Regions from separate parts of the Rhizobium sp. 01L419 genome, predicted to be linked through region 1. Evidence: predicted binding sites of a transcription regulator. Region 1 holds the regulator's gene; each other region holds the start of a gene.
The links. Region 1 encodes LexA, which represses DNA repair genes until DNA is damaged. Its sites were predicted from a motif close to TGTTCNNNNTGTGTTCNG; they were not measured.

Region 2: a site for LexA is predicted at 4,880-4,897, ahead of AC1DUP_RS02630 (ribonuclease T2 family protein). Genes of this name have one in related genera too.
Region 3: a site for LexA is predicted at 6,135-6,152, ahead of AC1DUP_RS27210 (ImuA family protein). Genes of this name have one in related genera too.
Region 4: a site for LexA is predicted at 3,896-3,913, ahead of AC1DUP_RS08095 (DNA recombination protein RmuC). Genes of this name have one in related genera too.

The regions. Positions count from the first base shown of each region.
Region 1 covers NZ_JBFTSM010000019.1:112,817-120,833, forward strand. The annotation lists gene AC1DUP_RS29840 (FtsB family cell division protein) at 109-429, opposite strand; gene eno (phosphopyruvate hydratase) at 566-1,840, opposite strand; gene kdsA (3-deoxy-8-phosphooctulonate synthase) at 1,983-2,828, opposite strand; gene AC1DUP_RS29855 (VOC family protein) at 2,825-3,712, opposite strand; gene lexA (transcriptional repressor LexA) at 3,910-4,635, shown strand; gene AC1DUP_RS29865 (ComEC/Rec2 family competence protein) at 4,616-7,039, opposite strand; gene gltA (citrate synthase) at 7,329-8,017, shown strand, end outside.
Region 2 covers NZ_JBFTSM010000001.1:520,164-528,180, forward strand. The annotation lists gene AC1DUP_RS02610 (thiamine pyrophosphate-binding protein) at 1-1,592, opposite strand, end outside; gene caiB (succinate--glutarate CoA-transferase) at 1,606-2,805, opposite strand; gene AC1DUP_RS02620 (DMT family transporter) at 2,851-3,807, opposite strand; gene AC1DUP_RS02625 (alpha/beta fold hydrolase) at 3,809-4,753, opposite strand; gene AC1DUP_RS02630 (ribonuclease T2 family protein) at 4,912-5,649, shown strand; gene ettA (energy-dependent translational throttle protein EttA) at 5,758-7,407, shown strand; gene AC1DUP_RS02640 (metalloregulator ArsR/SmtB family transcription factor) at 7,568-8,017, shown strand, end outside.
Region 3 covers NZ_JBFTSM010000016.1:110,673-118,689, reverse strand. The annotation lists gene AC1DUP_RS27225 ((2Fe-2S)-binding protein) at 1-135, opposite strand, end outside; gene AC1DUP_RS27220 (error-prone DNA polymerase) at 232-3,714, opposite strand; gene AC1DUP_RS27215 (Y-family DNA polymerase) at 3,711-5,159, opposite strand; gene AC1DUP_RS27210 (ImuA family protein) at 5,170-6,114, opposite strand; gene AC1DUP_RS27205 (metallopeptidase family protein) at 6,276-6,713, shown strand; gene AC1DUP_RS27200 (DUF1737 domain-containing protein) at 6,715-6,921, opposite strand; gene AC1DUP_RS27195 (HpcH/HpaI aldolase/citrate lyase family protein) at 6,921-7,826, opposite strand; gene AC1DUP_RS27190 (hypothetical protein) at 7,940-8,017, shown strand, end outside.
Region 4 covers NZ_JBFTSM010000003.1:221,530-229,546, reverse strand. The annotation lists gene AC1DUP_RS08105 (methyl-accepting chemotaxis protein) at 1-1,456, opposite strand, end outside; gene AC1DUP_RS08100 (ribokinase) at 1,697-2,596, opposite strand; gene AC1DUP_RS08095 (DNA recombination protein RmuC) at 2,641-3,864, opposite strand; gene AC1DUP_RS08090 (globin-coupled sensor protein) at 4,060-5,559, shown strand; gene def (peptide deformylase) at 5,655-6,170, shown strand; gene fmt (methionyl-tRNA formyltransferase) at 6,265-7,200, shown strand; gene truA (tRNA pseudouridine(38-40) synthase TruA) at 7,200-8,006, shown strand; gene arsC (arsenate reductase (glutaredoxin)) at 7,984-8,017, shown strand, end outside.

The DNA of each region.
Region 1 (8,017 bases):
CGTACCATAGGGAAGAAAAATGACCACAGCAATGCCATAATTGCATGGCTCATATTCGCAGGTAAATTACTGATAAAGAACGAGAATTCTAGATTAACCCAAATTCGGTTAATTGCGGTAGTGATTGTAAATTACAATCTCGTCTGCGCGCGACATATTGAGCTGATACCGCGCCTTTTCGTCGAGCATATCCTTGTCCAGCGAGCCGTCGCTAAGAAGTGCAACGTGCGCTTCGAGATGCTCGCGCCTGGTCTTCAGCACAGCCAATTCCTTCTCGCGCGCGATACGTTGGCGCTCGAACGCCTCCGTCGCACGCAGACCATAATCACCATGGATGCAATGATAGCCGAAATAGGAGAGGAAGGCGACCGCCATGGCCGGAATGACGAAGCGACCGGTCTTTCTCTTCTTATGATGCTTTGTCCACATACACGCATGCTCTGTAACGCATTACCAATCCCTTCAATTTACCGCGCAGAGATTAACCGTTCATTGACTCAGAGTTGACGCAACAAAAAACCCGCGCCAAGGCGCGGGTTCCAAATGCCTGATTCATAAGATCGTATTAGCCGCGAATGATGGAACGGCCGGCATACTCAGCCTGAGGGCCGAGGCCTTCTTCAATGCGGATAAGCTGATTGTACTTGGCAAGACGATCCGAGCGCGACAGAGAGCCGGTCTTGATCTGGCCGCAGTTGGTGGCAACTGCGAGATCGGCGATCGTGGAGTCTTCCGTCTCGCCCGAGCGATGCGACATGACGGCGGTGTAGGCTGCCTTGTGCGCGGTGTTGACGGCGTCGAGCGTTTCCGTCAGGGAGCCGATCTGGTTGACCTTGACGAGGATCGAGTTGGCAACGCCCATGCGGATACCGTCACGCAGACGAGCCGAGTTGGTGACGAACAGGTCATCGCCGACAAGCTGGCACTTCTTGCCGACAAGATCGGTCAGCGTCTTCCAGCCTTCCCAATCGTCTTCTGCCATGCCGTCTTCGACGGAAATGATCGGGTACTTGCCGACGAGTTCGGCGAGGTATTCGGCCATTGCGCCCGGTTCGAGCGTGCGGCCTTCGCCTTCCATCACATACCTGCCGTCCTTGAAGAACTCCGTCGAGGCGCAATCGAGGCCGAGATAGATGTCCTCACCCGGCTTGTAGCCGGCTTTCTCAACCGACTTCATGATGAAGTCGAGGGCTTCCGGAGCGCTCTTCAGGCCCGGTGCAAAACCACCTTCGTCGCCGACATTGGTGTTGTGCCCCTGGGCAGCGAGTTCCTTGCGCAGCGTATGGAAGACTTCCGAGCCCATACGGACGGCTTCACGGATCGAATCTGCGCCAACCGGCAGGATCATGAATTCCTGGAAGTCGATCGGGTTGTCGGCATGAGCGCCGCCGTTGATGATGTTCATCATCGGAACCGGCAGAAGGCTTGCCGAAGCACCACCGACATAACGGTAGAGCGGCAGGCCGGAAGCCTCCGCGGCAGCCTTGGCAACAGCAAGCGAAACGCCGAGGATGGCGTTGGCGCCGAGGCGTGACTTGTTCGGCGTACCGTCGAGCTCGATCATGATCTTGTCGATCTGAATCTGGTTTTCAGCGTCGATGCCGCCGATCGCGTCGAAGATCTCGGTATTGGCGGCTTCGACGGCCTTTTCGACACCCTTGCCGAGATAGCGCTTGCCACCGTCGCGCAGTTCGACGGCTTCATGCGCGCCAGTCGAAGCGCCCGAGGGAACAGCCGCACGGCCCATGCTGCCGTCTTCGAGATAGACATCGACTTCGACGGTGGGGTTACCACGGCTATCGAGAATCTCGCGGGCGATGATATCGGTAATTGCAGTCATGGTTTTTTCCTGCTCGGTGGGTGGATAAATCGTTTGAAACCGTCTTAATCGAAGGTGCGCAAATTACAATGGCAGTTTGCGGCACCCTTCGGCATGCAGTTCCACTCGTCGCTATATTACGATCATGTCAGGCTTTTGACTGTCAGCCTTTAGCGATCGCGTCGAAAGCCAGCAGCTTTTCCAGAAGCCGCGGCATATCCTTGAGATAGACCATGTTCGGGCCGTCGCAGGGCGCGTTATCCGGGTCCTGATGAGTCTCGATAAAGACCCCAGCAACACCGACCGCCACGGCAGCGCGCGCGAGCGTCTCCACGAATTGCCGTTCTCCGCCGGAGGTTTCCCCCTGCCCGCCCGGCTGCTGGACCGAATGAGTGGCGTCGAAGATAACTGGCGCACCGGTGGCTGCCATGATCGGCAGGGAGCGCATGTCGGAGACCAGCGTGTTGTAGCCGAAAGAAGCGCCGCGCTCGCACAGCAGAATGTTCGGATTGCCACTCTGATTCAGCTTGCCGAGCACGTTCTTCATATCCCAAGGCGCCAGGAACTGGCCCTTCTTGACGTTGATGACGCGGCCCGTCTTGGCAGCAGCCACCAGAAGATCCGTCTGGCGAGACAGGAAGGCCGGTATCTGCAGGATATCAACGACCTTCGCTACTTCGGCGCATTGTTCTTCGCTGTGAATGTCGGTGAGAACCGGAATGCCGAGTTCCTTCTTGAGATCAGCGAATACTTCCAGCCCCTTCTCAAGGCCGACACCGCGTTTGCTCGACAACGAAGAGCGATTGGCCTTGTCGAAAGACGTCTTGTAGACAAGCCCGATGCCGAGCTTGGCGCACAGTTCCTTCAATGTGCCAGCCACCATGAACGCATGGTCGCGGCTTTCCATTTCACAGGCGCCGGCGATCAGCGACAAGCGGCCGGTATTGGAGAAGGTGACCTTACCGGCGCCCTCGCCGACCGTCACCTGGGAATTGGTATTGGAGCTCATGATGTTTCCTCGAAGGCGAAGAGCACGCCCTGGCCGGGCGCGGGCTTCACCAGAATACGGTTGCCCTTGCGTGTATAGGTCACCCCGTTAGCAGCCAAATGCGCTTCTGTCACGGCAAGATCGCCCGCATGGAAAAGGATCGCCCGCCCACGCAGGCCGCGATCGGTGTCCGGCGTCGCCAGATCGAAATAGGCCTCCAGACCCGCCGGGTTCATCAGACTGATCTTTGTGTTTGCCAGAGGAACTCTCACCCCAAAACCGGTCTCATCTGCGGCGTCGGCTCTTGCCACGCCACGGACGAATTCGCCGAAGGCCCAAGGCTCGGGCGCGGCTAGAACTATCTCGGCAATTCCGGTTACGCCGTTGACGTGAGCTTCGAGCGCGCTGCGGTCAGCAGGGAGCGGATTGACGCGTTCGACGGCGAAGAGAAAGAAATCCGGTGCCCGAAGGTCGCCGGCGAAGGCGAGCCGGAAGCCGGCAATGCTCTCCGTGCCATCCGGCATTTTCACGGGACGTTCGAACTGCAACACAGAACCAGCGCTAATGCCGCCTTTAACGAATCGAGCATGTTCATGCTTTGCATCCGCGGCACTGAAGGCGATAGCAGACAGGCCCTCGCTGCCGCATCGAAAACGAAAGGCCTGATCGCGGGCTGTGAAGACATTGCCGTCGCGCGCCGTCCTGTCGCTCTCCTCGACACTGGCGATGCCGAGCGGCTCGAGATAGCTCCTGTCGGCGAAGAAAACGCAGGCATTTTCCGTACCGAAGGGATGGCGCGCGTCCGGAGCGACGGTGAAGCCCAGCTTGCCCAACCTCTCGCGTGCAAGGGCGATATCGGTAACCGGCAAAACGAGATGATCGATCGCAAGCGTGTCTTGGGTCATCAGCTACTCTCCAGCAATCACAAGGAGATGTGCTTCAACAAGCCTTACGAAGCAAGGCCGGACGGGACGGGCGCCGACAAAAATAAAATTCTCAACACAATGGAGAGAAATTTTACGAAAATTTAGCCACTTGCGGAACACATATGGAACATATAGTGTCCGTTCTGGATTTGTTTCAATACTGGGGTCACACGCCGATGCTCACGCGCAAACAACAGGAACTTCTTCTTTTCATTCATGAAAGGATGAAGGAATCCGGCGTTCCGCCATCTTTCGACGAGATGAAGGACGCCCTGGATCTGGCCTCGAAATCCGGCATTCATCGGCTGATCACGGCGCTCGAAGAACGCGGCTTCATTCGCCGGCTTCCGAACCGGGCGCGTGCGCTCGAAGTCATCAAGCTGCCGGAAGCCTATAGCTCGAGCCTGCAGCCAAGGCGCGGCTTTTCACCAAGCGTCATCGAAGGCAGCCTCGGCAAGCCGCAACCTGTTGCGCCTCCCGCCGCGGCAAAGTCAGCACCTGCGGCCGACAACGGCAATTCGGTTTCCGTGCCGGTCATGGGGCGCATCGCTGCCGGCGTGCCGATTTCGGCAATCCAGAACAACACCCATGACATCACCGTTCCCGCTGATATGCTTGGCTCCGGCGAACATTATGCGCTCGAAGTTCGTGGCGACTCGATGATCGAAGCCGGCATCTTCGATGGCGATACCGTCATCATCCGCAACGGTAGCACGGCCAATCCGGGTGACATCGTCGTCGCACTCGTCGATGAAGAGGAAGCGACGCTCAAGCGCTTCCGCCGCAAGGGCGCATCGATTGCGCTCGAAGCCGCAAACCCCGCTTACGAGACTCGCATTTTCCCGCCGGATCGCGTCAAGGTCCAGGGCAAGCTCGTCGGCCTCATTCGTCGCTATCACTGACCGGTGACGGGCCAACATCAGCGAATGTGTCGCTACGCCAGTCATAGGCACGGTGGCGCATCCAGGGCCGTCGCAATGCGTCGAAGGTAGCGGCAACCGCAACTCCGCCATCTGTGAAACGAAGCTCGATCGCGCCTGTCTTGCGCAATGTTTCGCCAGTAAAGAGCATAGCTCCGGATCGGCAGCCGTCGAAACGCAGACGGACAGGGGTGACGACGATATCGGCCGTATCGCAGGCAGGGCCCAGATAGGCTGCATTGTCGATAACCGTCAGTTTCTTTCCATTGCCGAGCATGATGGCGCACCAGGCACCTTTCAGGCACGAGAACCGTGACGGCGAACCGATCGCGACACGTCTCATCGACTCTCTGGCTTCATTCTGTTGATCCCGCGAGAGCTGCAGTCTTTTGCCTTCGGGCGCAGTGGGCCTATTGGCAGCTTCCAGCGTGACTGGCTTCCTGTGCTCTTCGATGGCAAGCGCCCGCTGCCATTGTTCGAAGATGAAGGCGGGTGGCTTTTCGCGGTTCGAAGCTATCGCCTCTCCATCGACAACAGCAACGAGGCTACCGTCTTCGGCAATGGCGATGTCGGGCATTGCCTCTGATGGCAGCGCCGCGACAGCAAGCGTGGAGAGAGTGACGATTGCCGTTCCGATATGCCGCAGTCGAGTTCTGAGGAGGGTCAGCAGCAGAAAACCGAAAACGGCCGTCGGGAAGTACCAACCCGGCAAACGGCCCACATCGATATTGCCACCCCAGCTCGATACCGTCTTTGCGATTGTGATCACCAGATCGAGCCCGAAGCCTGCCACATGCCATGCCCAGCCGTCCAGGCCAAAGGGCATCAGCAGCATCGCCAGCATCCCAGCCGGCATGACGATGAAGGAAATCACCGGCATGGCCGCGAGATTTGCCGGCAGGCCGTAGGCTGTCAGCCGGTGGAAATGCTCAATCGAAAACAGCGCGGTAGAGAAGCCACCAATCAGCGACGTCAGGAAAATGCCACCAAAGAAACCGCCGACCACGAAGAGGGGTTTCATGATCGGCAGGTTGGCAAAGACATTCTCCCACATCGGCCGGCCTTTCCAGAGATCGTAGCCGGCGACCAGGGCAAGTGTTGCGGCAAAGGACATCTGGAAACTCGGCCCCAGCACCTCCGATGGCGAGATCGCAAGGATCACAAGAGCGGATAGCGCCACGTTTCTGAGGCTGATCGATGGCCGGTCAAAGAAGACGGCAACCAGCATGATGGCCATCATGATGAAGGCACGTTCAGCGGAGACGGCAAAGCCGGAGATCAGATAGTAGGCTGTCACCGCCGCGAGCGCACCGGCCGCCGCGATTTTCTTGGTCGGCCACGCCTGGGCAATGCCGGGAAAAAGGCTAAGGACGACGCGCAGGCCGACAAAAAAGATGCCGGCGGAAAGCGCCATATTGAGACCGGAGATCGCGACGATATGGGCAAGGCCGGACTGCCGCAGCGCGTCCGTCGTGTCATCCGAGATCGCCCGCCTCTCGTCGGTGACAAGCGAAGCGGCAAAGGCGCCGGTATCGCCCGGCAGGGTGGAGCGTATGCGATCGCCGATGCCACTCCTGAGGCGATAGAGCCATTCGAGTGTCGCCTCACCGACCGAGCCCGCTTGCTGTGGCTGCAAGGCAAGCTTTTTCGGCGCGCCATAGAAAAAGCCGTTGGCGCCAATGCCGTCAAAATAGGCACTGAAAGCAAAATCATTGAGGTGGGGAAGTGCGGGGCCTGCCGGAGGCGTGAGACGCGCCCTGCCCTCGATGACGTCGCCAAGCTCGAAAGGCTGCGCGGCGCCTCTCACGAGCACTGTAATGCGTTTAGGCGGACGCTTGATCTGCGGCGCGTCGGTTCCGGTGACGTCAAGAATGTAACGCCAGCGCCCCCGCCCGTCGCCTTCGCGGCGCTCGATCCTGCCGGTTACCGTTGTTGCTACGGCTGAATCAAGGATCAGGGTCTGCGCCCGCCATGTTTCAACCTGTGCCGAAAGCATTCCGCCGGCAAAGAGAAGCAGAGCAGAGAGCATCGCCCGCAATTTCGTCCGGCGATACCCGCAAAGTACGACGGCACCGAGGGCAACAAAAAGGCAGAGACCAAGCGAGACAGCCGGAAAATCCGAAGCTGCCAGAAACCAGGTCGCGGCACCTGCACCAAGGAAGACCGGCGAAAAAAGAATGAGGCGACCGTAGCCAGCCTCTTCAGCGGCCATGCGGACAGACGATCGGATGTGTCGTTTCGCAACGGCGATCAGCCGCCACGGAAACGGAACCGTAGCCTGCGTCCTTGCCAGTTGCGTCACAATGGCGCGCGGTGCGGCATCAGCAAAATCCATCTTTGCATCAATGGATTGCACATGCCGTTCTGCTGTATCGAACCCCGTCATATTCGCTTGGACCCGCCCCCGGAGATCGGCAGAATGCAACCTCAGATCAAAACTCGCAAACAATAATCGATTGAAATACGAGGAAAATTTGCGGCAGCAAAAATCCAGTCAAATCATGGTGTTCTGATATGCGTGAGGCTCATCGCTGCACTGCCTAAAAGATGATGCCGCGATGCACAAAATGGCGTCACGGTAACTTGGCATTAGCTTCGCGATCATATAGCTATCGCTTAGGACGCTTAACCCTTATGGCGCTTTTGCGGCGCCACCGCCACCCCGGAGGATCAGCATGACGGATCAAAGCGCTACAATCAAAATCGGTGACAAATCAGTCGACCTCGCCGTGCGAAAAGGCACGGTCGGACCAGACGTGATCGATATCGGTGCACTCTACAAAAACACGGCTTCCTTCACGTACGACCCCGGGTTTACGTCGACCGCATCCTGTGAATCGAAGATCACCTATATCGACGGCGACGAGGGCGTTCTGCTGCATCGCGGTTACCCGATCGAGCAGCTTGCCGAGCACGGCGACTTTCTGGAAGCCTGCTACCTGCTGCTCTACGGCGAACTGCCGACCGCCGCTCAGAAGAAGGATTTCGACTATCGCGTCACGCACCACACCATGGTGCATGAGCAGATGAGCCGCTTCTTCACCGGCTTCCGCCGCGACGCACATCCGATGGCCGTCATGTGTGGCTGCGTCGGTGCGCTTTCGGCATTTTATCACGACTCCACCGACATTACCGATCCTCACCAGCGCATGGTCGCCAGCCTGCGCATGATCGCCAAAATGCCGACGCTTGCCGCCATGGCCTACAAGTACCATATCGGCCAGCCCTTCGTTTACCCGAAGAACGACCTGGACTACGCGTCCAACTTCCTGCGCATGTGCTTTGCCGTTCCTTGCGAAGAATATGTCGTCAATCCGGTGCTCGCACGCGCCATGGACCGTATCTTCATCCTGCATGCCGATCA
Region 2 (8,017 bases), on a different contig from region 1:
TTGATCTCGATGATCGACGGCTTGCCGCTGTCGCGTGCTCGCTCGAAGGCCGACGCAAAGTCCTCGGTCTTTTCCACCGTCTCGCCATGGCCGCCATAGGCGCGGGCTAGTGCTGCAAAATCCGGATTGGTAAGGTCGGTAGCGCTGACGCGGCCCGGATAATCACGCTCCTGGTGCATGCGGATCGTACCGTAGATGCCGTTATTGACGACGACCGATATGATCGGCAGGCCATAGCGTACAGCGGTCGCAAATTCCTGCCCGTGCATCAGAAAGCAGCCATCGCCGGCAAAGCAGATGACTTGCCTCTCGGGGAAGAGCTGCTTGGCGGCAACCGCGGCCGGCAGGCCATAGCCCATGGAGCCTGACGTTGGTGCCGCCTGTGTGTTGAAGTGGCGGAAGCGGTGGAAACGGTGCACCCAGGTGGCGTAGTTGCCGGCGCCATTGGTGAAGATAGTGTCCGGTTTCGTATTGGCCTCAAGCCACTCCATGATCGGCCCCATGTGGACGGCGCCGGGACCTGTCGCCGGCGGCTTCGACCAGGAGAGATAGGCCTGATGCATGCGCTCGGTGCGTTGGGCCCAGCGCGGCTCAGGCGGGGCTTCGAGATCGGCGAGCGCTTCGACGAAATCGGCTGGGCTCGCACAAATCGCAAGATCGGGGCGATAGACGCGGCCGAGCTCGGACGGATCTGGATAAATGTGGACGAGCGATTGGGCCGGGTAGGGGATATCGAGTAGCGTATAGCCCGAAGAAGGCATTTCCGACATGCGGCTGCCGAGCAGTATAAGCAGGTCGCTTTCCTTGATCTCTTTCGCCAGCGCCGGATTGATACCGATGCCGACATCGCCGGCATAGGAGGGATGCAGGTGATCGAACAGCATCTGGCGGCGGAAGGAACAGCCGACCGGCAGGCTGAAGCGCTGGGCGAAAGCCTGGAAATCGGCGACCGCATCGGCATCCCAGCGGGTGCCGCCGAGGATGACCATCGGCCGCTCGGTCTTCAACAGGCGCAGGTAGAGATCGTCGATCTGGCTGCGGCCGGGATGGGCTTCGACGCCGGTGTAGCGCTTGGCGCGGGGTGCTTCGACCTCGTCGCGCAGCATATCCTCGGGCAGCGTCAGCACGACCGGACCTGGACGGCCGGAGGTGGCGATCGCAAAGGCACGGGTGACAAATTCAGGGATGCGGGCGGCATCGTCGATCTCGCCGACCCATTTGGCAAATTCCGTGAAGGCGCGGCGGAACTCGACCTCCTGGAAGGCCTCCCGCTCGCGCGCCTCCCGCTGCACCTGACCGATGAAGAGGATCATCGGGATGGAATCCTGCTTCGCGATATGCAGGCCGGCAGAGGCATTGGTGGCGCCCGGGCCGCGGGTGACCATGCAGATGCCGGGCTCCCCGGTCAGCCGGCCCCAGCAATCCGCCATCATCGCCGCGCCGCCTTCCTGACGGCAGACGATCACATCGATATCGCTGTCGTGCAGGGCGTCGAGCACGGCAAGGAAGCTTTCGCCCGGGACGCAGGAGAGGCGTTTTACGCCATTCGCCTTCAGTGCTTCGACGATCAGTTGTCCGCCTGTCCTTTTCATGGCCCCTTCCTTCTCATGGCGATGTCTTCCTCTCCCATTCCACAAGTTCGGCCAGTACTTCGGCATTGTGTTCGCCGAGACGCGGGCTCGGCCGTTCATATCGCAGCGGCGTTTCAGACAGCACGACCGGCGTACGTACGCCCGGGATCATTGTGCCCGCAGCATCCGGTAGATCGACACGTAGGCCGCGTGCCGCAATCTGCGGATCGGCAAACATTTCCTCGATCGTGTTGATGGCACCGGCCGGCACGGCATTGTCTTCGCAGGCCTTGAGCAGATCCGCTTTTTGCCATCTAAGCGTTTCGGTTGAGACCATCCGGCGGACTGCATCTCTGTTGGCGACGCGGGCCTTGTTGGTCGCGAAGTTTTCGTCATCGGCGATGACGAGGCCAAGGATGGTGCAGAGGCGGCGGAACTGGCCGTCATTGCCGATGGCAAGGATGAGATAGCCGTCAGCCGTCGGCACGACCTCATAGGGGGAGATATTAGGATGGGCATTGCCGAGGCGCACGGGGGCGCGGCCGGAGACCAGATAATTCATGTTCTGGTTTGCGAGGACTGCCGATTGCACATCGAGCAGCGCCATGTCGATCAACTGGCCTTCGCCTGATTTCAGGGCATGGATGAGGGCGGCCTCGATCGCCGAGACGGCATAGATGCCGGTAAAGATATCGGCGATGGCCACACCCGCCTTCATCGGCTGTCCCTCAGGCTCGCCTGTGATCGACATGAAGCCGGACATGCCCTGGACGATGTAATCGTAGCCGGCGAGATTGGCGTAGGGGCCGGTCTGGCCGAAGCCGGTGATGGAGCAATAGACGAGGCGCGGGTTGATCGCCTTCAGGCTTTCGAAATCGAGCCCGTATTTGACAAGGCCGCCGAGCTTGAAATTCTCGATCAGCACATCGGCGGTGGCGACGAGGCGGCGCACCAGCGACTGGCCTTCCGCGCTTTTGAGATCGGCGGTGACGGACCGTTTGCCGCGATTGGCGGAGTGGTAATAGGCGGCAGAGAGGTTTTCTCCATCCGCGCCCTCGACGAAGGGCGGCCCCCAGTGCCTCGTGTCGTCGCCGCCATCAGGATTTTCCACCTTTATGACATCGGCGCCGAGGTCGGCCAGCATCTGACCCGCCCAGGGACCGGCCAGCACGCGTGCAAGCTCGATGACCCTGATCCCGGCAAGCGGCGGCTTCTTCTTCACGTCTTCCGTCATGTTCCTCCCGGGTTCCTCCCAAACTCCTTCCGTGGGCGGCGGATTTCAGGGCGCCCGCGTTGCCTCAGATGTATCGGATACGGGTTTGGAAGCAAAGCGCCGCTCGCGCCAGATGATGTAGAGACCCGACGCGATGACGATCAGGATACCGACCCATTTCAAGGCATCCGGAAAATCGGCGAAAACCAGCCAGGCAAAGACCGTGGCCGAGACGATTTCCAGGTATTGCAGGGGTGCCAGCGTGGAAGCCGGGGCGGCGCGATAGGCATAGGCGGCAAGGATGCCGGTGATCGCCGCGGCGATGCCTGTGCCGAGCAGGTGGCCGAAGGCGGGAAGATCGGGCATGGTCGTGTCGATGATGTCGGAGCCGCTGCCATAACCGAAGAACAGGATGACGGCGCAGAAGAAAATGCCCCAGAGGCCGGTCTGGAACTGCATGGCCCAGGGATCTTCCCGATGCGACAGCACGCGTGTCATCAGTGCGAAGACGGCGATGCAGAAGGCACTGACGACGGGCAGCAGGGCGATGTAGCCGACCTGCTCGAAGCTTGGCTGGATGATCAGCATGGCGCCGAGGAAGCCCACGGCGCAGGCGCTGTAGCGCCGCCAGCCGATGGTCTCTTTCAGAAAGATGCTGCTGAGGATCGTCAGGATGATCGGCTCGACGAAGAAGATGGCGATCGCATCGGCAACCGCCATGACCTTCAGCGTTGTGACGAAGCTGATCATCGAGATGGTGACCATCGCGCCGCGGATCGCATGATACCAGCTCTGCTTCAGCGAGACCTGAATCTTTGCACCGCGCAGGAAGATGAAAGGCAGCATGGTGAGCGACTGGATGACGAAACGGAAGGCGGCAACTTCCGTCGAGGAGATCGTTGTCGTCGCCAGCTTCGAGAAGATGTCGATCAGCGGCGAGATCAGCACCGAGAGCAGCATGAAGAGCAAGCCGAGCGTCACCTCGGATGAGGCGGGATGGCGGGTGGAACTCAGGCTCGTCATCTCAGGTCCTTTCGCTCGGGACCGTGCGGATTGCCTCGTCGCACCAATTGGCGAAATCCGCAATTGCCGTTTCCGCGCCGATCTCGTTCAGCGTTTCATGCCGCATGTCCTGATATATCTCAGTGCTGATACGGGAGAAGCCTTGGCTTTTCAAATGCTTTGACAACCAGAGCACGGCTTTTCCATTGTTGGTCGCCGGGTCACCGCCGCCGCCGACAAGATGGATCGGCAGGTCCTTCGGCAGCTTCCCAAGCTGCCGGTCTTCTATGCCGCGGAAGGTGAGGGCGAAGACGTCCAGCCAAAGCGATACGGAGGCATCGAAGCCGCAAAGTGGATCGGCAATATAGGCGTCGACCTCGGCCCGATCGCGCGATAGCCAGTCGAATTCCGTCCGGTGATCGGGAATGGATTTGCCCCAGGCGGCAAATGTCAGCCTCGGCAGCATGTCGCTCGGCACGTCGGAGCCTTTCAATGCGCGCTCGGCAAGCAGGATCGCTTGCGCGGCGCGGCCGGAAAGACCGACGTCGAAATTCGAATTCCAGATAGCAAAGGCTGCGAAATGGCCGGGAAGAGCGGCGGCAGCGTTCAGCGCGATCAGGCCACCCATCGAATGACCGAACAGGATGACCGGCAGGCCGGGATGGCGGTTCGTGGCAAAGCCGTGTATGGCGGCGATGTCGTCGATGACGTGTTCGATGCCGCCCCGTCTTGCGAAACGGCCCAGCGGTCCATCGGGCGCGGTGGTCTCGCCGTGGCCGCGATGGTCGTGTGCGTAGACGTGATAGCCTCTTGCGGCCATGGCCTCGGCAAAGCGCCGGTAGCGGCGCGAGTGTTCGGCAAGCCCGTGAGAAATCATCAGGATAGCCCGCGCTTGTCCCTCCGCTGGCTGATGATGATAGGCAAGCGAAGCCCCGGCATTCTGAAGCCGCAATGTCTCGGAAAACATGCATTCCTCCCGCGCTCAAAAGACCAGATATCAAGGCAAATGCAATATTGCGGTTTGGCTCATACATGAGAAAGCATGGTTTTCGTTGCGATTCAGGGTTGCGCAAACTCCGTCTTCATGCTTTTTTGTTCCTGTATTGTTCTTTGTCGGGGCTATCAATGGGCAAGTTTTTCCTTTCAGTTTCCATCCTGTTTCTTTCGTTATCGTCAGTCGGCTCCGCATCCGCGCAGGAAAGCGGGCGCACGCGCTTCATCCTGGCGGCAAGCTGGCAGCCGGCGTTCTGCCAGACCAACCAGAAGAAGGCGGAATGCGCCAACCAAAGCGGCGACCGCTACGACGCGACCAACTTTTCTCTCCACGGTCTGTGGCCAATGCGGCAGGACTATTGTGGCGTACCCACCGATCAGAAGGCTGCAGATAAGGACAGTAATTGGACGAGCCTGCCGGCCGTGAGCCTTTCGGCTGAGACGAAGGCGGCACTCGACAAGGCGATGCCCGGCACGCAGTCGGGTCTTGATCGGCATGAATGGATCAAGCACGGCACCTGCACGAAAATGAGTGCCGACGATTATTTCACCACCGCCATTCATCTGATGGGCGATCTCAATGCTTCTGCCGTGCGTGATCTCTTTGCCGCCAATGTCGGCAAGACGCTGAAGGCCGATGCAATCAAGGCGGCCTTCGACAAGAGCTTCGGCGCAGGCGCCAGCGACCGGGTGAAGATGAGCTGCCGGCGCGTCGGCAACAAGCGCGTGATCAGCGAGTTGACGATCGGCCTTTCGCAGGATGCCGTTTCTGCTCAGGCAAAGGAGAAGGGTCTTGGCGGCCTCATCCAGGGGGCAGGGCAGACGTCCTTCGGCTGTGACGAAGGCCTTGTGGATGCTGCAGGCTTCTGATGGAAACATGCCGAAATCCTGACGAAACAGGGTTTCGGCGTTGCCCGCGGGCGTGGTTTCGCCTACATAGCGGCCACGATTTCAAGTTTCCGCCCGGAGCATCCCAGCATGGCACGCCAGTTCATCTATCACATGTCCGGCCTCAACAAGGCCTATGGCAACAAGAAGATCCTCGAGAATATCCATCTTTCTTTCTACCCCGACGCCAAGATCGGTATCCTCGGCCCGAACGGCGCCGGTAAGTCCACCGTGCTGCGCATCATCGCCGGTCAGGACAAGGAATATACCGGTGAAGCCTGGCTCGCCGAAGGCGCGACGGTCGGATACCTGGAACAGGAACCGAAACTCGATCCGAACAAGACAGTGTTTGAGAATGTCATGGAAGGCGTCGCCTCCAAGACGGCTGTGCTCGAGCGCTACAACGAATTGATGATGAACTATTCCGACGAGACGGCGGATGAGGGTGCGAAGCTCCAGGACATCATCGACAGCCAGAACCTCTGGGATCTGGAAAGCCAGGTCGAGATGGCAATGGAAGCCCTGCGTTGCCCGCCGCGCGATGCCGAAGTCACCAGCCTTTCGGGTGGTGAGCGCCGCCGTATCGCACTTTGCCGCCTGCTGCTGTCGCAGCCGGATCTGCTGCTGCTCGACGAACCGACCAACCACCTGGACGCCGAGACGATCGCCTGGCTTGAAAAGCATCTGCGCGACTATCCGGGCGCCGTGATGATGATCACCCACGATCGTTACTTCCTGGACAACGTCACCGGCTGGATCCTCGAACTCGATCGCGGCCGTGGCATCCCCTACGAAGGCAACTACTCGGCTTACCTGCTCGCCAAGGCCAAGCGCATGCTGCAGGAAAACCGCGAAGAGGCAGGCCGCCAGAAGGCGATCAGCCGCGAACAGGAATGGATCGCTTCCAGCCCGAAGGCCCGTCAGGCGAAGTCCAAGGCGCGTATCAAGTCTTACGAACAGCTGGTGGAAGCCGCCGAGAAGCAGCGTCCCGGTGACGCGCAGATCATCATCCCGGTCAGCGAGCGTCTCGGCCAGGTGGTCATCGAGATGGAAGGCATCACCAAGGGCTTCGAGGGCCGCACGCTGATCAGCGATCTGTCGATCAAGCTGCCGCCGGGCGGCATCGTCGGCATTATCGGCCCGAACGGCGCCGGCAAGACGACGCTGTTCAAGATGATCACCGGCCAGGAAAAGCCGGATGCGGGATCGGTCCGCGTCGGCGAGACTGTGCATCTCGGTTATGTCGACCAGAGCCGCGACGCGCTCGACGGCAACAAGACGGTCTGGGAAGAAATCTCGGGCGGCGCGGAAATCATCAAGCTCGGCAAGTTCGACATGAACTCGCGTGCCTATTGCGGCGCCTTCAACTTCAAGGGCGGCGACCAGCAGCAGAAGGTCGGCAATCTCTCGGGCGGCCAGCGCAACCGCGTTCACCTTGCCAAGATGCTGAAGGCCGGCGGCAATGTTCTGCTGCTCGACGAACCGACCAACGACCTCGATACGGAAACGCTCGGCGCTCTGGAAAGCGCGCTGGAAGCATTTGCAGGCTGCGCGATCATCATCAGCCACGATCGCATGTTCCTCGACCGTCTGGCGACGCATATCCTCGCCTTCGAAGGCGATGGCCATGTTGAATGGTTCGAAGGCAACTTCGAGGATTACGAGCAGGACAAGGTCCGTCGTCTCGGCCCCGATGCCCTCAACCCCGGCAGCCAGGCTCACAAGCGCCTGACCCGCTGATCAGCGATCATTTACGCTTTCGGAAAGCCCCGGTTTGGCCGGGGCTTTCTTGTTTTTATTGTCGTTATCACCAAAGGCAATTTCGCAAATCGGTGAAATGCCGCTTGCCTCAGCTACCCAAATCACATAAAGATATCTTTATATCTTGATTGGGTAGAATATGAGCGAACCCCTAAGGCTTGGACTGGATGCGCTGGTGGACGTCTTGAAGGCGGCCGGCGAACCGACGCGCCTGCGACTGCTGGCGCTGCTGGCGGCGGGTGACCTGACCGTGACCGATCTTACGGAAATTCTCGGCCAATCCCAGCCTCGTATCTCACGGCATCTGAAGCTGCTCGGTGAGGCGGAACTGATCGACCGCTATCAGGAGGGTGCCTGGGCCTATTTCCGGCTGGCGCATGAGGGCAAGGCTGCCGCGTTGGTGCGGGCTTTGCTGAAGCATGTCTCCGAAAACGACCCCGTCGTCCAGCGCGACGGCGAGCGTCTCGCCACCGTCAAGCGGCAGCGCGCCGAGCGGGCACAGGCCTATTTCAGCCGCAACGCCGCCGAATGGGACGAGCTTCGCCGTCTGCACGCCGCTGACGAAGAGGTGGATGCGGCCGTCATCAAG
Region 3 (8,017 bases), on a different contig from region 1:
GTTGTTGATAACCTCCCGGATTTCCTTGTCGGTTATGTAGTTGCAACTGCAGACGAGCACGTCTTCATTCCAAACATGACACTTACTATCGTGTTTTCTGCAAAAGAAGATAGGAACTGTCAAGAAAATTCGCAATCGAAACCGTTCACTGTTCCGCAGTCAACGATCACACGCCGGTGAGCCTATGCCTAAGCTCTTGAGAAAGATGACGATCGGGGATTCAAGGGCGTGTCAGTGGAAATTGCGGCCACGCGGCATTACGCTTGCCGTCTCGGCGATATCGCCACCCCTACCCCTCTCCGACGAGCGCCCGTCTGCGATCTTTCTGACCAACCCCTCTCTTGCCAGTGCATCCGCTTTTTTCTGTTGTCTATGATCCTGGGTTGGCCGCAAGACCTCATCCGAACGCTCGCTAACGCCGAAGCGTTTCGTCTCCCGCTGAAGGATGCCGAGCAGCGGTGTCATATCTTCGATATGTTCGACGACGGTATGGATGACACCACTATGGCTTTGCAGGCGGCCATAGATCTTCACCAGCCGCGCGCCCATGACGACCGAGCGATATTTGTCGAACATCTTTGACCACACAATCGCATTGGCAACACCGGTTTCGTCCTCCAGCGTCATGAAGATCACGCCATTGGCCGAGCCCGGCCGCTGGCGCACCAGCACCAGCCCTGCAATCGTGACTCTCCGTCCATTTGGGACTCGAAGCAGATCGACATTGCGCGTCACGCCTGCCTTGCGAAATTCCTCGCGCAGGAAGGAAACGGGATGCCCCTTCAAAGACAGCGACAGGTAGCGGTAATCCTCGATGACCTGCTCTCCCGGCAGCATGTCCGGCAACTTTGCAGCAGGCTCGGGCTGGAGGTCGATATGGCGGACCTGTTCGAAGAGCGGCAGTTCCTCGGTCGCGCTCTTCACATCCAGTGCCCGGACCGCCCAAAGCGCCTCACGTCGCGATAGCCCGATGGACCGGAAGGCATCCGCATCTGCCAGCCGCTCGATGGCGGACTTTTGCAAGCCGGAACGCAGCCAGAGGTCACGCACTGAGTGGTATTTGTCATCACGTTTTTTTACGAGCTGCTTCATATCATCAGAGGAAACGCCCTTGATTTGCCGAAGACCGAGCCGCACAGCATGACGGGTCTTGATGACACCTCGCATCTCGCCATGGCGGAAATCGACAGCCGACCGGTCGAAGGCCGCCGCTTCCAGTGTGCACTCCCAGTCCGAGTGATTGATGTCGACCGGTAGGATTTTCACACCATGCTCACGCGCATCCCGTACCAGCTGTGCCGGCGCATAAAACCCCATCGGCTGCGAATTCAGCATCGCCGCGCAGAAGACGTCGGGATAGTAGGCTTTCAGCCATGAGGAAGCGTAGACAAGCAGCGCGAAGGAAGCGGCATGGCTTTCTGGGAACCCGTACTCGCCGAAGCCCTTGATCTGGTTGAAGCATTGCTGGGAAAACTCTTTTGTGTAGCGATCATCTGCCGTCATTCCATCGATGAATCGCTGCTCGAAATTGCCGATAGTGCCAGTCCTTTTGAAGGTCGCCATTGCCCGACGAAGCCGGTCGGCTTCTGCTGGCTTGAAACCCGCCGCGGTGATTGCGATCTGCATGGCTTGCTCTTGAAACAGCGGAACCCCCAGGGTTCTTTCAAGAACAGTCTTCAGCTCATCGCTTGGATATTCGATTGGCAGATTTTTATTCCGCAGCTCTCTGCGTTTCAGATAGGGATGCACCATGTCGCCTTGGATCGGTCCCGGCCGGACGATCGCCACTTCAATGACAAGGTCGTAAAACACCCTCGGCTTCAGGCGCGGCAGCATGCTCATCTGCGCCCGGCTTTCGATCTGGAAGACGCCTAGTGTGTCGGCCCGGCCCATCATATCGTAAACCGGCTCGCCCTCCTCTCCGTGCTCCTTATGGCCGAGATCGGCGAGTGTTTTCTTCACGTCGTAATGCAACTCAAGCAGCGTGAAAGCTCTGCGCAAGCAGGTGAGCATACCAAGTGCCAGGACATCCACCTTGAGGATTTTGACGTTGTCGAGATCATCCTTATCCCATTCAATCATATAGCGATCCGGCATTGCCGTCTTCATGATGGGCACAACCTCATCGAGCCGGTCACGCGTGATGACGAAACCACCGACATGCTGGGTAAGGTGCCGTGGAAAGCTCAGAAGCTCAGATGCATATTTCAGTACGTTTCGTGTCACCGGATCCTTGATATCGAGGCCGGCCGCCTTCGCGTCTCGTTCCGAGAGGTTGTCCTCCGACCAGCCCCAGACGAGGCTGCTGATCGCCGACTGAACATCCTCCGATAGGCCAAAAGCCTTGGCGACCTCACGGCCAGCCGAGCGAGTGCGATAGCTGGTGACGGCAGCCGTCAGCCCGGCATGATCAACGCCGTATCTTTTATAAATAGACTGAATCACCTCTTCCCGCCGCTCATGCTCGAAATCAACGTCGATATCCGGCGGTTCGTCCCGATCCATTGAAATGAAACGATCGAAGAGGAGCGTGCTCTTTTGAGGATCGACTTCAGTAATTTCAAGGCAGTAACAAACAACCGAATTAGCCGCCGACCCTCGCCCCTGACACAGAACTTCGAGCACATGGCGGGCGTGGTGAATGATCCTGTGAACCGTCAGGAAGTAGGAGGCGTAGTTCTTGTCGCCGACGAGCCTCAGTTCGTAATCGATCTGTTTCGCCACTTTTTCAGGAACACCATCAGGATAACGTTTTACCGCACCCGCTCTTGTCAGCCTTTCGAGAGTCTCCTGCGGCGTTTCACCGGGATCATTTTCAGGTGGATAATTGTGCTTTAGCTCGTTCAGCGAAAAGCTCAGCTTGCCGAAAAAGACCTGGGTGTTCTCAACCGCGTCAGGGTAATCCCGGAAGATCCTGGATATTTCACGTGAATCCTTGAGATACCGCTCTCCATTCGGCGCTAGAAGGAATCCGGCTTTCGATATCTCCACATGCTCCCGGATTGCGATGACGATATCCGAAAGCGGTCGGCGCTCGGGGTGGTGATAGAGCGGTTGATTGCTTGCAATCAGCGGCACGCGATTTCGAGCAGCAAGCATGGCAAGCACCGCAAAAGCCTGCCGATCACGACCGTCATAGGCCGGCGACAGCGCCATGAAAAATGCCTTGCGAAAGCGTTTGCGAAACCGCTCGAGATAATCTTCGAATTCCGGCTGTTTGGTGATGTCATTCACAATGGCTCGCTCGGGGACGAGAGCAAGCATCATCTCATCGCCCCATTCCATGAGCTCTGCTTCCGTCAGGATGCAGGTTCCCTTGACCGATTCTTCCTTCAGGTTGCCGGCGCTGAGCAGGCGACAGAGGTTTGCCCAACCTCGCCGGTTGCGCGGATAGGCAAGGATATCAGGCGTTCCATCGCAAAAGACGAGGCGGGCGCCCGGCTGAACCCGGATAGAATCGAGGATCACCTCCTTTTTTCCTTCCTTCTTCGCCTGGGCCAGAACTTCATCTCTGTTCTTGTATCTCTCCTCAAGCTGCTCTGCCTGCGCATGTGCTCGCACCACGCCGGCAACCGAATTCCGGTCTGCAATACCGAGGCCGCCGAGCTTCAGGTAAGCGGCCTGCACGACCATCTCTTCCGGCTTCGACGCGCCTTCGAGGAACGAGAAATTCGTCCTCGTGCCGATCTCAAAGAATGCGGATTCGGGCCTCATGCAAAGACCCCATGCATGAACCAGCGGGGATCGAATTCCTGACCATAGAAGCCGCGGCGATAGATCCAGAAGCGGTGCCCGTTCTCATCCTCGATCCGGAAATAGTCGCGCGCCTCGGCACCATCTCCGTCGATCCACCATTCCATGGCAATCCGTTCCGGTCCTTCACTTCTTGCCACCTGATGCTGCAGACGTCGCCAGCGGAAAATCTGCGGCGGACCGTCAGGCACTTCGGCAAATACGACCTCGACAGGTTCCGGTGTTGCAAAGAGCCGCAAGGGGCGCTCCTGACGGAAAGGAAGAGCGCTTTCCTGCTCTGCCTTGCGCCGTGCAGGAAGGCTCTCCATTGCCGGCACCGTGATCACGGCGCGCTCCGGCACATGGCTCTCGCGAAGCTGGAAGCTTTGCAGGCAGTCCGCACCAAGCCGGGCCGCAACACGGTCGACAAAGCTCGAAAGCGAGATCTCCCCCTGCCGGTCGCCCTCGAAATCACCCTGCGTCTCCTTGAACGGATCATGCCGCAGCACATTCAGGCGCAGGATCTCGAAGCCATAGCCGGCATCGAGATCGTCATGGATCACTTGCAGCCGCTCGGAAAAAAGGCCGGCAACGAGTTTGGGCTCGCGAAGCGGCTGCGAGGCGCCGACGGAGATGCGGAAAACCCTGCCGTCGACGCGAAACAGCACCAGCTCGAACACTCGCCCGCCGGCTCCACGCGCCTCCAGCGACGGTTTCAGCGACACGGCGATCTGGCTGGTGACGGCAAGGATCTGTTCTTCCGTTCCGATCGGTTCGACCAGGCGGCGTTCGGACGAGAGGCTGGCGATGGGAAGCCGGGGGGAGATCGGCTCCTCCTCGCGACCCAGTGCTTGATCGAGGCGCAGAAGCAGTGTCGGTCCGAAGCGGCGGGTCAGCGGCGCCCGCGGCGCATGAACGATATCGCCGATATATTTGAGGCCGAGCTTCTTCAGGGCATCGACGGTCTGACCTTCCAGTCGGAGGGCTGCGACAGGCAGCGGCATCAGCATGCGCTCCGTCTCCTCATCCTCCACCACGCCGCCCTGTCCGAAGCGGGAGACAGCCCAGGAAAGGCCCGGTGATGAGGCGATCGCGCCACGCGCATCGAGCCCCATATGGAAGAGCCGCGACAGGATATCCCTCAGAAGCGCCTTTTCGCCGCCGAAGAGATGGGCACAGCCGGTAATGTCGAGAAATAACCCGTCCTTGCCATCGAGCGCCACCATCGGTGTATATCGGTCGCACCAGTCGGCGATCGCTTCCAGCAGCCGGCGGTCGGCCGCCAGATCCTCTTCCACGACATCGAGCGCTGGATACATGGCGCGCGCTTCGGCAACGCCCTGTTCCTTCCTCAGCCCCAGCCTCTCGGCGAACTCGTCCAGCGCCGTCAGCCGCATGGCATTGTTGAGCTTGCCCGAACAGACGATCGGTGACGCTTCAGGACGCCCTTTCGAACGCCAGGAGAGACCCCATCGCCTGCGTGCGATGCGGTCCGTCGCCAGATGTGGAAAGCTGAGCGCCAGAATGCGCTGACTGTTCGCCTGGAGGGCGAGCGAAGCTTGGTTCGTCGACGGGGAGAAATTCGCGTTCATGGGGGTTCCACTCCAGAAGACAGGAGAGCGGGGCCGGATTGCGGCTCTTCTCCAGCGTAAGACGGAAAATCGGATTGCCGATGCTGCCGGCAAATTTTGATCCATCCGGCAACGATCGCAGGTCAGACGGCGCCGGCTCGACATGCAGACGGAAGGCAGCGCTGCTCGCCTCCTCCTCCCCGGCCTGGCGGACGAGAAAGAGCGGACGCCGGACGGCGCGCGCCCTGAGACTGAGCCTCCGGCTTTCGGTCAGGCCGAAATGCAAGGGATTGCCGCGCATTTCGAAGACGACAGCCGAGAAGGCAGCACTTTCGATGGCCGCTTCCGCCAGCCAGAGCGCATCCTCCAGCTTGCGCGGCGCGGCATGGAAAAACCTTTCCGGCTTCAGCCCGAAATCCTTCAGCCCCGGAGCATAGGGGCGACCCGCCTCCAGTGTGCCGACGGCATCACCGATCCAGAGCAGCGGCAGCAGCCTGCCGGCATCCTCCTCCTGCCTCTGCAGCCGTGCTGCAACGGCCATCGCCAAGCCGCTTGCCGCTCCCGCACCGCGGGAGCCTGCCGCGCGGAACTCGGTAATCGCATCGAGCTGCAGGCCGCCTTCCAAGGCGTCATCGAGTAATCCCACACCGAAAGGCAAGCGTGGCAGAATGCGCTCCTGCCGCCTCTCACGTCCTTCTGCAAAGGCTTCCCGTTCCGCCGCGGCAAGCGCCGGTGCGGGTTTTCCCTCCAGTCGGGCAATGGTTTCGCGGAGCGCAAAAAGCCGCTCGCGCGCCAGGGCGGTCTGCGCCATGGCGTTCTCTCCATCCGTATTGTTCCTGTTATGTTCTTATAGATTCCAGAGCTCTAATGAAGAGTCAACGGCCATTTTATAAGAATTTATTCCTGCCTTTGATTCCGCACTCGAAAATCGGCGATAAAGGTTCTATATGGGCCGCAAAGGAAGGAATATTAATGGCCCGCATAGACCAGAGCGATGATTGGGGGGACCGCCATGCGCCGACGATCAGCACCTTCGAGTCGCTGGCAATGGAGGCCTATAGCCATCTGCCGGACGAATTTCGCAAGCTGACGACCAATCTGACCATCGAAATCGAAGACTTTCCCGATGACGAGGTCTTCGAGGATATGGCGCTGGAAACACCTTTCGACCTGCTCGGTCTTTTCGAGGGCCGCGGCATTTCAGAGCGTTTCACCCTGGAAACCGGCGAGATGCCGAACCGCATTCGTCTCTATCGCCGTCCAATCCTCGACTACTGGGCAGAAAACGACGAGACGCTGGGTGACATCATCACCCATGTGCTGATCCATGAGATCGGCCACCACTTCGGCCTCAGCGACGATGACATGGAGCGCATCGAGGCAAGCGCCGAAGAGGCTGCTGAACGCTGACCTATTGCTCGGACAGCTTCATGTCCGGGTCATAGTCCTTGCCCTCGACCTCCTTGACGACAGCCTGGCCGCACTGCATCTGGCCGGTCGCAGCGTTGAAGGCATAGGTGGGCGAGCCGGACATTGACCAGCCCTTGTTCAGCGCCGCCGTCACCTTGTGGCAGAAGGAAGCGTCGTCGGGACCGGTCAGGAAGCGGTAGAGTTTCATCAGGCGGGCTTTCTTGCAGAAATCAGGTGCGCTTTATGAACCAGAGCCTCGGCCTGGACAAGATGCAGCCGCTCGATCATCCGCCCGTCCGCATTGATGACGTTCAGCCCCTCGGCAGCCGGATCGGCGAAGGCGGCGATGATAGCCTCAGCCTCCGCGATTTCTTCCGCGCTCGGCCCGAAATGCCGGTTGGCGGCTGTAATCTGCGCCGGATGGATCAGCATCTTGCCCGCAAAGCCCATGGCGCGGCCCTGCCCGCACTCGGCATCGAAACCTTCCCCATCCTGAAAATCGTTGAAGACGCTGTCGAGCGCATCGAGCCCGTAGGCCTTGACCGCCAGAATGACCTGCATCAGCCAGGGTACGAGATAGGTCCGCCCAAGCTGCGGCAAGACGCCCGTCTCCTTGCGCAGGTCGTTGAGTCCGACGACGAGGCAATCGAGCCGCGATCCCGGCGTGCGGCCGGATTCGGTGATGGCTGCGACATTCAGCACGCCGCGCGGCGTTTCGATCATCGCCCAGATGCGCAGCTCCTCCGGCACATCCGCATCGGCAAGAGGATCGCTGATATCAGTGACATCCTGCGGCTCGTCCACCTTCGGCAGCAGAACGGCATCTGGCAACAGTGCCTTGACCAGTTCCAGATCCGCCAGCCCGAAGCCGGATGACAAAGAGTTGATACGGATGATCCTTTCCTTACCCTCGAGTGGCGGTCCCGAAAAAAACGTCTTCAGATTGTCGCGTGCTTCCGCCTTTTTTTCAGGCGTGACGGAATCCTCAAGATCGAAAATTACCGCATCGCAATCAAGGGAATGGGTCTTTCTAAGCGCCCGCACATTGATGGCGGGTACGCTCAGCACAGAGCGGCGCAGACGCAGGGAACGGAGAGGTGGTGTTCGGCTCATGGGCCATTAGTGCCAAGCTTCGCAAAGCCCGGCAAGACAACAAAAAGCCATGCTTGACTTGCAGAGAGGAAAAAGAAGGACCACATTCCTTTCCTTAGAAAGGTTTCAAACCAATGCAGAACATTCGCTCCATCTTCTTCATGCTTGCCGGCGCCACCGTTTTTGTGGCTATGCTGCTCCTCACCTTCTCG
Region 4 (8,017 bases), on a different contig from region 1:
TATTGACGACGCTGAGGCTCATCGTGTTGATGGTTTCCTCAATGCTTGCGAGCGCTGCGTTGAAGTCCTGCTTCAGCTTGCCGTATTCGCCGGGGAATTCCTCGGTAATGCGGTGGCCGAGATTGCCCTGGGACAGTTCGGAAAGGCCGGCACCGACGATCGAGACGATGTGACGCTGCAGGCTGACCGATTGCTGGCGTTCCGATTCCGAGCGACCGCGTTCGGTTTCGGCTGCAAGGCGCTGGCTGTCGGCCTCGGCTTCGAGACGCCGCGTATCGGCAAGCGCGAAGCGGAAGCCTTCGAGAGCCTTGGCGACCGAGCCGATTTCGTCGGCGCGGTTCTGGCCGGCGACCGTTTCGTCATATTTGCCGTCGCTCAGCGCCTTGACGCTGGAAACGAGGCCAGCGAGCGGACGCTGAACGAGCGAGCGGACGGCGAAGTAGAGGGCGAGCAGTACGGCGCCGAGCACGATAATGCCGTTAATGACCATCATGAAGGTCTGATCCTGAACCGGCGCATTCATCGCCGCATGCGGAACGTCGACCAGCACGACCCAGTTGGCGTTCAGGCCGGGAACTGCGAAGGGATAGACAACACGGTCGAAGGGATCGAGGCCATCGAAGCTGAGGTTCTTGACGAGACCGACTTTCATGGACGAAAGCGCGGCCTTCACGTCAGCAGAGCCGGGATTGTCGCCATAGGGCTTGGACATCAGGTCGGAGGCCGGAGCGACGATCCAGTTGCCGTTCTGGGCGATGAGCGTCACACGGCCGGAGCCGAAGGGCCGCAGCGCCTGCACCTTGTCGGTAAGCGACTTCAGCGAGATATCGACGCCCTCCACACCGATCATCTTGCCGCCGGACATGACCGGATAGGCAATCGACGTCAGCAGGGTCGGGACGTCGGTGCCTTCGGCGAGGTAGGGCGCCGTGATCGCGCCCTTGCCACTGTCGGCGGCGAGCTTCCACCACTCGGCGGTATAGTCGTTCTCGAAAGTCGAGAATTGGATGTCACCGGTCCTGGTTTTCGACCAGTAAGGCGTGAAGGCGCCGACCTTGTTGGTGCCCTCGTCATTGTTGTTGGCAATTTCCGTGGTTTTGCCGTCGAAGGCGCCAAGCTGCTCGCAGAACCAGCTGCCGAAGGCGAAGGCGTTCTGTTCGAGATTGGCCTTCAGAATGCTGATAATGCCTTTGCGATCGAGAATCTTGCCTTCGTGTCCGCGTCCTACGACGCCCGACATGGTGCGGGCAGCACTCGCGAGCTCGCCGACATTGGCTGCAATCTCGTTGGCGATCGACTTGGCTTCCGAATTGGCCTGATCCAGCGTCAGGGTCTGGACGCGGTTACGGGTCTGGTCGATGAGGAAGAGGTTCGAAACGACAAGCACCAGTGCAATGGCGGCACCGGTAATGACTATGAGCTTCGCCGCAAGCGATTTCATTCTGAAAATGAACATAAGTTCCTCGGGGCAAGGACGCACCGAAGGGCCATTCTCCGGCGCAGCGGGTAAGGCACGCTCTATCATGGAGCAGCCATGGGGGTGACCGCCTCGAAGATGAACGAAGTCGCGATCGCCCGAAGGATCGCCAGAAACCTCTTAAATTTGAATGAAATTCGATATGTTTCGGCAGCAAAACCGGAGCGCCACCCCGAAACTGGGGGCAGCGTCTGATGGATTGTTCGCGGCTGGACTGGACTATATTCTGTCTGCGACTTCGGCTGCGAGCGGAATGGAGGGCTGAGCCCCCGGCTTCAGGCAGGCGAGCGAGCCGGCAACCGCTGCACGGCGCAGCGCCGAGTCGAAATCCAGCCCCTCATCGAGGCTTGCTGCGAAGTAGCCGCAGAACGTATCGCCGGCGCCGACAGTATCGACGGGTTCGATGACAAGGCCCTGCGCGCGGGAAATCTGGCCATCCCGGATCGCGATGACACCATCGCCGCCGAGCGTAACGATCAGCGTCTGGCCGGTCTCGGCATGCAGCCGCTCCAACGCCGCCTCACGGTCGCCGGCACTCATGCTCTCCTGTCCTGCCAGCCGCTCGAATTCGGTCTCGTTGGCAATGACGATGTCGGCCAGCCGGCCGAGGCGCGGCGCATCCGGAATGAGCGGCGCAAGATTGAGAATGCTGGTGATGCCCTTGGCACGGGAGGCAGTAAGCGAACGCTCGACCGCCTCGACCGGAACTTCAAGCTGCAGCATCAGAATATCGCCTTCATTCATGGCGTTGACGGCGGCCTCGGCATTGCCACCGCTGACCTTGCCGTTCGCGCCGGGAATGACCGCGATCATGTTTTCGCCGTCGCCGCCGACGAGAATGAGGGCCGTGCCCGTCGGCCCCTCGACATGGCTGACGCGCGAAAGATCGGTGCCGGCGCCGTCGAGCAGTTCAAGGGCGCCTTCGGCAAAGGCATCCTTGCCGACAGCGCCCGCCATATGGACATAGCGGCCCGCGCGGCGGGCGGCGAGCGCCTGATTGGCACCCTTGCCGCCGGCAGCCGTTGCAAAGCTATTGCCGGCAACCGTTTCTCCGGGCTTCGGCAGGCGCTCGGTGGTGGCGATAAGGTCCATGTTGATGGAGCCGAAAACTGTGATCATGGAATGTCTGTCCCTTGCTTCGGGTCGCGACACTGCCGAAGCGATCACTCCTCGTCAACCACCCTGAGCTTGAGCAGTCCGGTCCTGCTTTCGACTGATTTCGCCGGCGGCTCGCTCACTTGCGCCGGCTTGCCGTCGCCGCCTGCCTCGAATTCCAGCGCCTCGATCTTCGCGCCGCGCTTGGTAAGCTTGTCCGCCGAGGTGATGATCTGGTCCACGTCACGCTGCGTCTGAGAAAAATGTCCCTGCAGCTTGCGCACGCGCTCGTCGAGCCGGCCGAGATCGTCCATGAGCAGGGCGACTTCACCCTGGATGACATGCGCCTGCGCCCGCATACGCTGGTCTTTCAGCACAGCCTGGATGACCTGGATCGACAGCATCAGGAGCGAAGGCGAAACGATGACGACGCGTGCACGGTGAGCCTTCTGCACGATCGCTTCGAAATTCTCGTGAATTTCAGCGAAGATCGATTCCGAGGGAACGAAGAGGAAAGCCGTCTCCTGCGTCTCGCCCTGGATCAGATATTTCTCGGAAATATCCTTGATATGGACTTCCATGTCGCGACGAAACTGCTGGCCGGCAAGCTTGCCGGCGTCTGCCCCGCCTGCATCACGGATCGCGTTCCACGCTTCGAGCGGAAATTTGGCATCGATGACGAGCGGTGGTGCCCCATTCGGCATTCGGATCGTGCAGTCCGGTCGCGAGCCATTGGAAAGCGTCTGCTGGAAGGTATAGGCGCCCATTGGCAGGCCATCGGCGACGATCGTTTCCATACGCGACTGGCCGAAAGCCCCACGCGTTTGCTTGTTGGAAAGAATGGCCTGCAGCCCGACGACATCCTTGGCGAGTGTCTGGATATTATTCTGGGCCACATCGATCACCGCCAGGCGCTCCTGCAGTTTCTGCAGGTTGTCATGCGTCGATTTCGTCTGCTCGGTCAGCGTCGAACTCATGCGCTGTGACATGCCGTCGATCCGCTGGTTGATCGCATGATTGAGCTCGGCCTGCCGTGCACCGAAGACCTCCGTCATGGTCGAGATGCGTCCCTGCATCTCCGCCTGGATTTTCAGAAGCTCGCCCATGCGCGCTTCGCTTTCTGTGGCGCGAAGATTGGCCTCCTCCGCCTCCTCGCGGCGGATGCCGGCATTGCGAAAGGCAAACACGATCGCCACGAGAATGAGAACGGCGAGCGCGGCGCCCGCGACTGCAAGTATGGCCGGGTTCGGCACGGGCAGGGAGAAGGTGAGTGAGTCGGGTGTCATGGTCATATTGCACCATAACAAAATGGACAGCGATATCCAGATCAAAACGTGAACAATCCGCGCCGGCCTGTCAGGCGCCGTCAGCGCTACTTCGCTGTAATCTGAGAAAAATTAGCGGGCATACTTAACGATTGCTAAACCATATTCGCCAAATCTGGCGCGGAAATTCCCCTCCGCATCCGCGCCAGATAGAGATCCTCCATGACTCCCCAGCAGACCGATAATGCCCTCAAGCAGCGCCTTGACTTCATTGAGCTCGACGATGAGGCACGCAAGAATCTGCGGGAGCTGCGGCCGGCGATCTCCGAGCTGCTCGGCGGCGCCCTGGACAAATTCTACAATAAGCTTGCCAAGACTCCGGCTGTTGCAGGCTTCTTTTCCGACAAGGCCCATATGGGTCACGCCAAGAAGCGTCAGCAGGAACATTGGGGCAATCTTTCCGGTGGCAATTTCGACCAGAGCTATGTGAATGGCGTCACGGCCGTCGGCCGCACCCATGCTCGCATCGGCCTGGAGCCGCGCTGGTATATTGGCGGCTATGCGCTTGTCATGTCGGAGCTCGTCCGGGGCCTGATGGAAAAGCAGTGGCCATCGCTCTTTGCCCGCCAGCAAGGAAAGGCGCTTGCCGAAAAGCTGACCGCCGTCATCAAGGCGGCGATGCTCGACATGGATTATTCCATCTCCGTCTATCTCCAGGCGCTTGAGGAAAAGCGCCAGGCGCTGGAAGAAGAACGCGCTCGCTCCGAAGCCGATCAGGCGCTGGCACTGGAACATCTGCGCCGCGGCCTCGAAGCGCTGTCGCGCGGCGATCTCGAAGCGACCCTTCCTGCCGATCTGCCCGGAAATTTCCGGGAGATGGCCGAGGACTATAACAGGGCCGTCAACGCTCTTCGCAATTCCTTCACCTCCGTCCGCACGACGTCCGGCCACATTCTTGAAGGCGCCGATGTAATGTCCAAAGCGACGGACGATCTTGCCTTGCGCACCGCGCAGCAGGCTGCGGGCGTCGAAGAAAGCTCGGCTGCGCTACAGCAGCTCTCCGTCAGCGTCAGCCAGACCGCCGCCAATGCCGAGAAGGCGTCCGGCGCCGTGCGCGAAACACAGGAAAAAGCCAAGAATTCCGGCGAACTCGTCAACAGCGCCGTTTCGGCCATGGCTGGTATCGAGAAATCTTCCACCGAAATCGCCAAGATCATTGGCGTCATCGATGAGATCGCTTTCCAGACCAACCTGCTGGCGCTGAACGCTGGCGTCGAGGCCGCCCGCGCCGGTGATGCCGGCAAGGGCTTCGCCGTCGTCGCACAGGAAGTCCGTCAGCTTGCGCAGCGCACGGCCGATGCCGCCAAGGAGATCAAGAACCTGATCTCCGAAAGCTCGACACAGGTGAACGAGGGGGTGAACATCGTCAGCAGCACCGGTGAGGCGCTGAGCGACATGATCAGCCGAATCGACATCATCAACAGCTTCGTTGCCGATATTGCGGCTGCCGCGCGCGATCAGGCAACGGGCGTCAACGAGGTGAGCGTAGCGATCCGTAATATGGACACCATCACCCAGCAGAATTCCGGCATGGTCGAGCGTACGTCGGCCGAAACCCGCAAGCTGAAGGATGGGGTCGAAAACCTCATTGAACTGCTGCAGCGTTTCCGTGCAAGCGCCGAAGGCCGTCAGGTTGCTCGTGCCGCTCGCCGCGCAGCCTGACAATCCGGGCGAAAACCGGGCAGGCGCTGCAAAAAACCGCAATCCCTGCCCAGCGGATAATTCCCTACTGTGAAAAGATGGGTTATGGGAACGCCATGACCATCAAGCCACTCATCATTCTTCCCGATCCCGTTCTCCGTCAGGTTTCCAAGCCGATCGAGCGGGTTGATGCTGATCTCCAGCGCGTTGTCGACGACATGCTGGACACTATGTATGACGCACCGGGCATCGGCCTTGCCGCAATCCAGGTCGGTGTTGCGCGCCGGATGCTCGTCATCGATCTTTCGAAGGAAGGCGAGGAAAAACAGCCGCTCGTCTTCATCAATCCGGAGATCGTCAGCTCCTCGGACGAACGTTCCGTCTATGAGGAAGGCTGCCTTTCCATTCCCGATTATTATGCTGAAGTGGAACGGCCCGCCAAGGTTACCGCCAAATATCTCGACCGCGAAGGCAAGGAGCAGAGCGTGGAGGCTGACGGCCTTCTGGCGACCTGCCTCCAGCACGAGATCGATCACTTGAATGGCGTGCTTTTCATCGATCATATATCGAGGCTGAAGCGCGAGATGGTGATCAAGAAGTTCACCAAGTCCGCCAAGTCTAAGGCGCTTTGAACCGCCAAGGCGAGGGAATACAAGGCTTCGAAGGGCTTGATCTCAAGCTCGTAAACCCGTTTGAAGACGGCTGATCCTCAATTGGCGAGATAGAATGTCTCTTCGTATTGTTTTCATGGGAACGCCCGACTTCTCCGTCCCGACGCTGCGCCTGCTCGTCGACGCCGGCCACCAGATCGTTGCCGTCTATACCCAGCCGCCGCGGCCGGGCGGCCGGCGCGGGCTCGATCTTCAGAAATCGCCAGTGCACCAGGCGGCCGAACTGCTCGGCCTGCCGGTTTTCACACCAATCAATTTCAAAGATCCCGAAGAGCGTGAGCGCTTCCGCGCGCTGGGTGCCGACGTCGGCGTCGTCGTCGCTTACGGGCTGCTGCTGCCCGAAGCTATCCTGACCGGCACGCGTTACGGCTGCTACAACGGCCATGCCTCGCTGCTGCCGCGCTGGCGTGGCGCGGCCCCCATCCAGCGGGCGATCATGGCGGGCGACGCAAAAACCGGCATGATGGTCATGAAGATGGACAAGGGCCTCGATACAGGCGACGTGGCACTGACCCGCGAAGTCGAGATCGGCGCCAATATGACGGCAGGCGAATTGCACGACAGGCTGATGCATGTCGGCGCCAAAGCCATGGCAGAAGCCATGGTCAGGCTGGAGATGGACGATCTGCCGCTCACACCGCAGCCTGCCGAAGGCGTGCTCTATGCCGCCAAGATCGACAAGGCGGAAACGCGCATCGATTTCGGCCGCAACGCCAAGGAAGTTCACAATCACATCCGCGGCCTCGCACCCTTCCCGGGTGCCTGGTTCGAACTTGAAAGCAACGGCAAGCCCGAGCGTATCAAGGTGCTGGGCTCCGAGCTTGATATGGGTCAGGGCGCAGCCGGTGAGCTTTTGACGGATGACCTTGTGGTCGCCTGTGGCGCCGGCGCCATCCGCTTGACCAAACTCCAGAAGGCTGGCGGCAAACCGCTCGCCGCCGCCGATTTCCTGCGCGGCGCGCCGCTTGCCGCGGGCACGAGGCTCGCCTGATGCCACGTTACCGCATGATCGTCGAATATGACGGCGGACCCTATGTCGGCTGGCAGCGACAGGACAACGGACCGTCGGCGCAAGGCGCGATCGAAGCCGCGATCTTCTCGGCGAGCGGCGATACCGTTTCTATCCGTGGTGCAGGGCGCACCGATTCAGGCGTTCATGCCATGGGTCAGGTCGTCCATGCCGATCTCTCGAAGGAATGGTCCCCCTTCAAACTGCAGAATGCGTTGAACGCCCATCTGAAGCTCGCCGGCGAGAAGGTGGCGATCCTGAGCGTCGAGCTAGCGAGCGAATTCTTCGACGCCCGGTTTTCGGCGCTTCGGCGGCACTATCTCTATCGTATCATCACCCGCCGGGCACCGCTCGCACTGGAGGCGGGCAAGGCATGGTGGGTGCCGAAGTCGCTGGATCATGAGGTCATGCATGCTGCCGCCCAGACACTCGTCGGCAATCATGACTTTTCCACCTTTCGTTCGGCTCACTGTCAGGCCAACAGCCCGGTGCGCACTCTCGACAGGCTGGACGTGACCCGCAATGGCGAGCTCGTCGAAATTCGCGCCACCGCCCAGAGCTTCCTGCATAACCAGATCCGCTCCTTTGCCGGAACGCTGAAGCTGGCGGGCGAAGGCAAATGGACGCCTGAAGATGTGCGGGCAGCACTCGACGCGCGCGACCGAAAAGCCTGCGGCCCTGTAGCGCCGCCCGACGGGCTCTATTTCATGCAGGTGGATTATCCCGAAGTGATCACCGATCGCCGCAAACCGATGGATGAAAACGATGACGGTGACGATCTATCATAATCCGGCCTGCG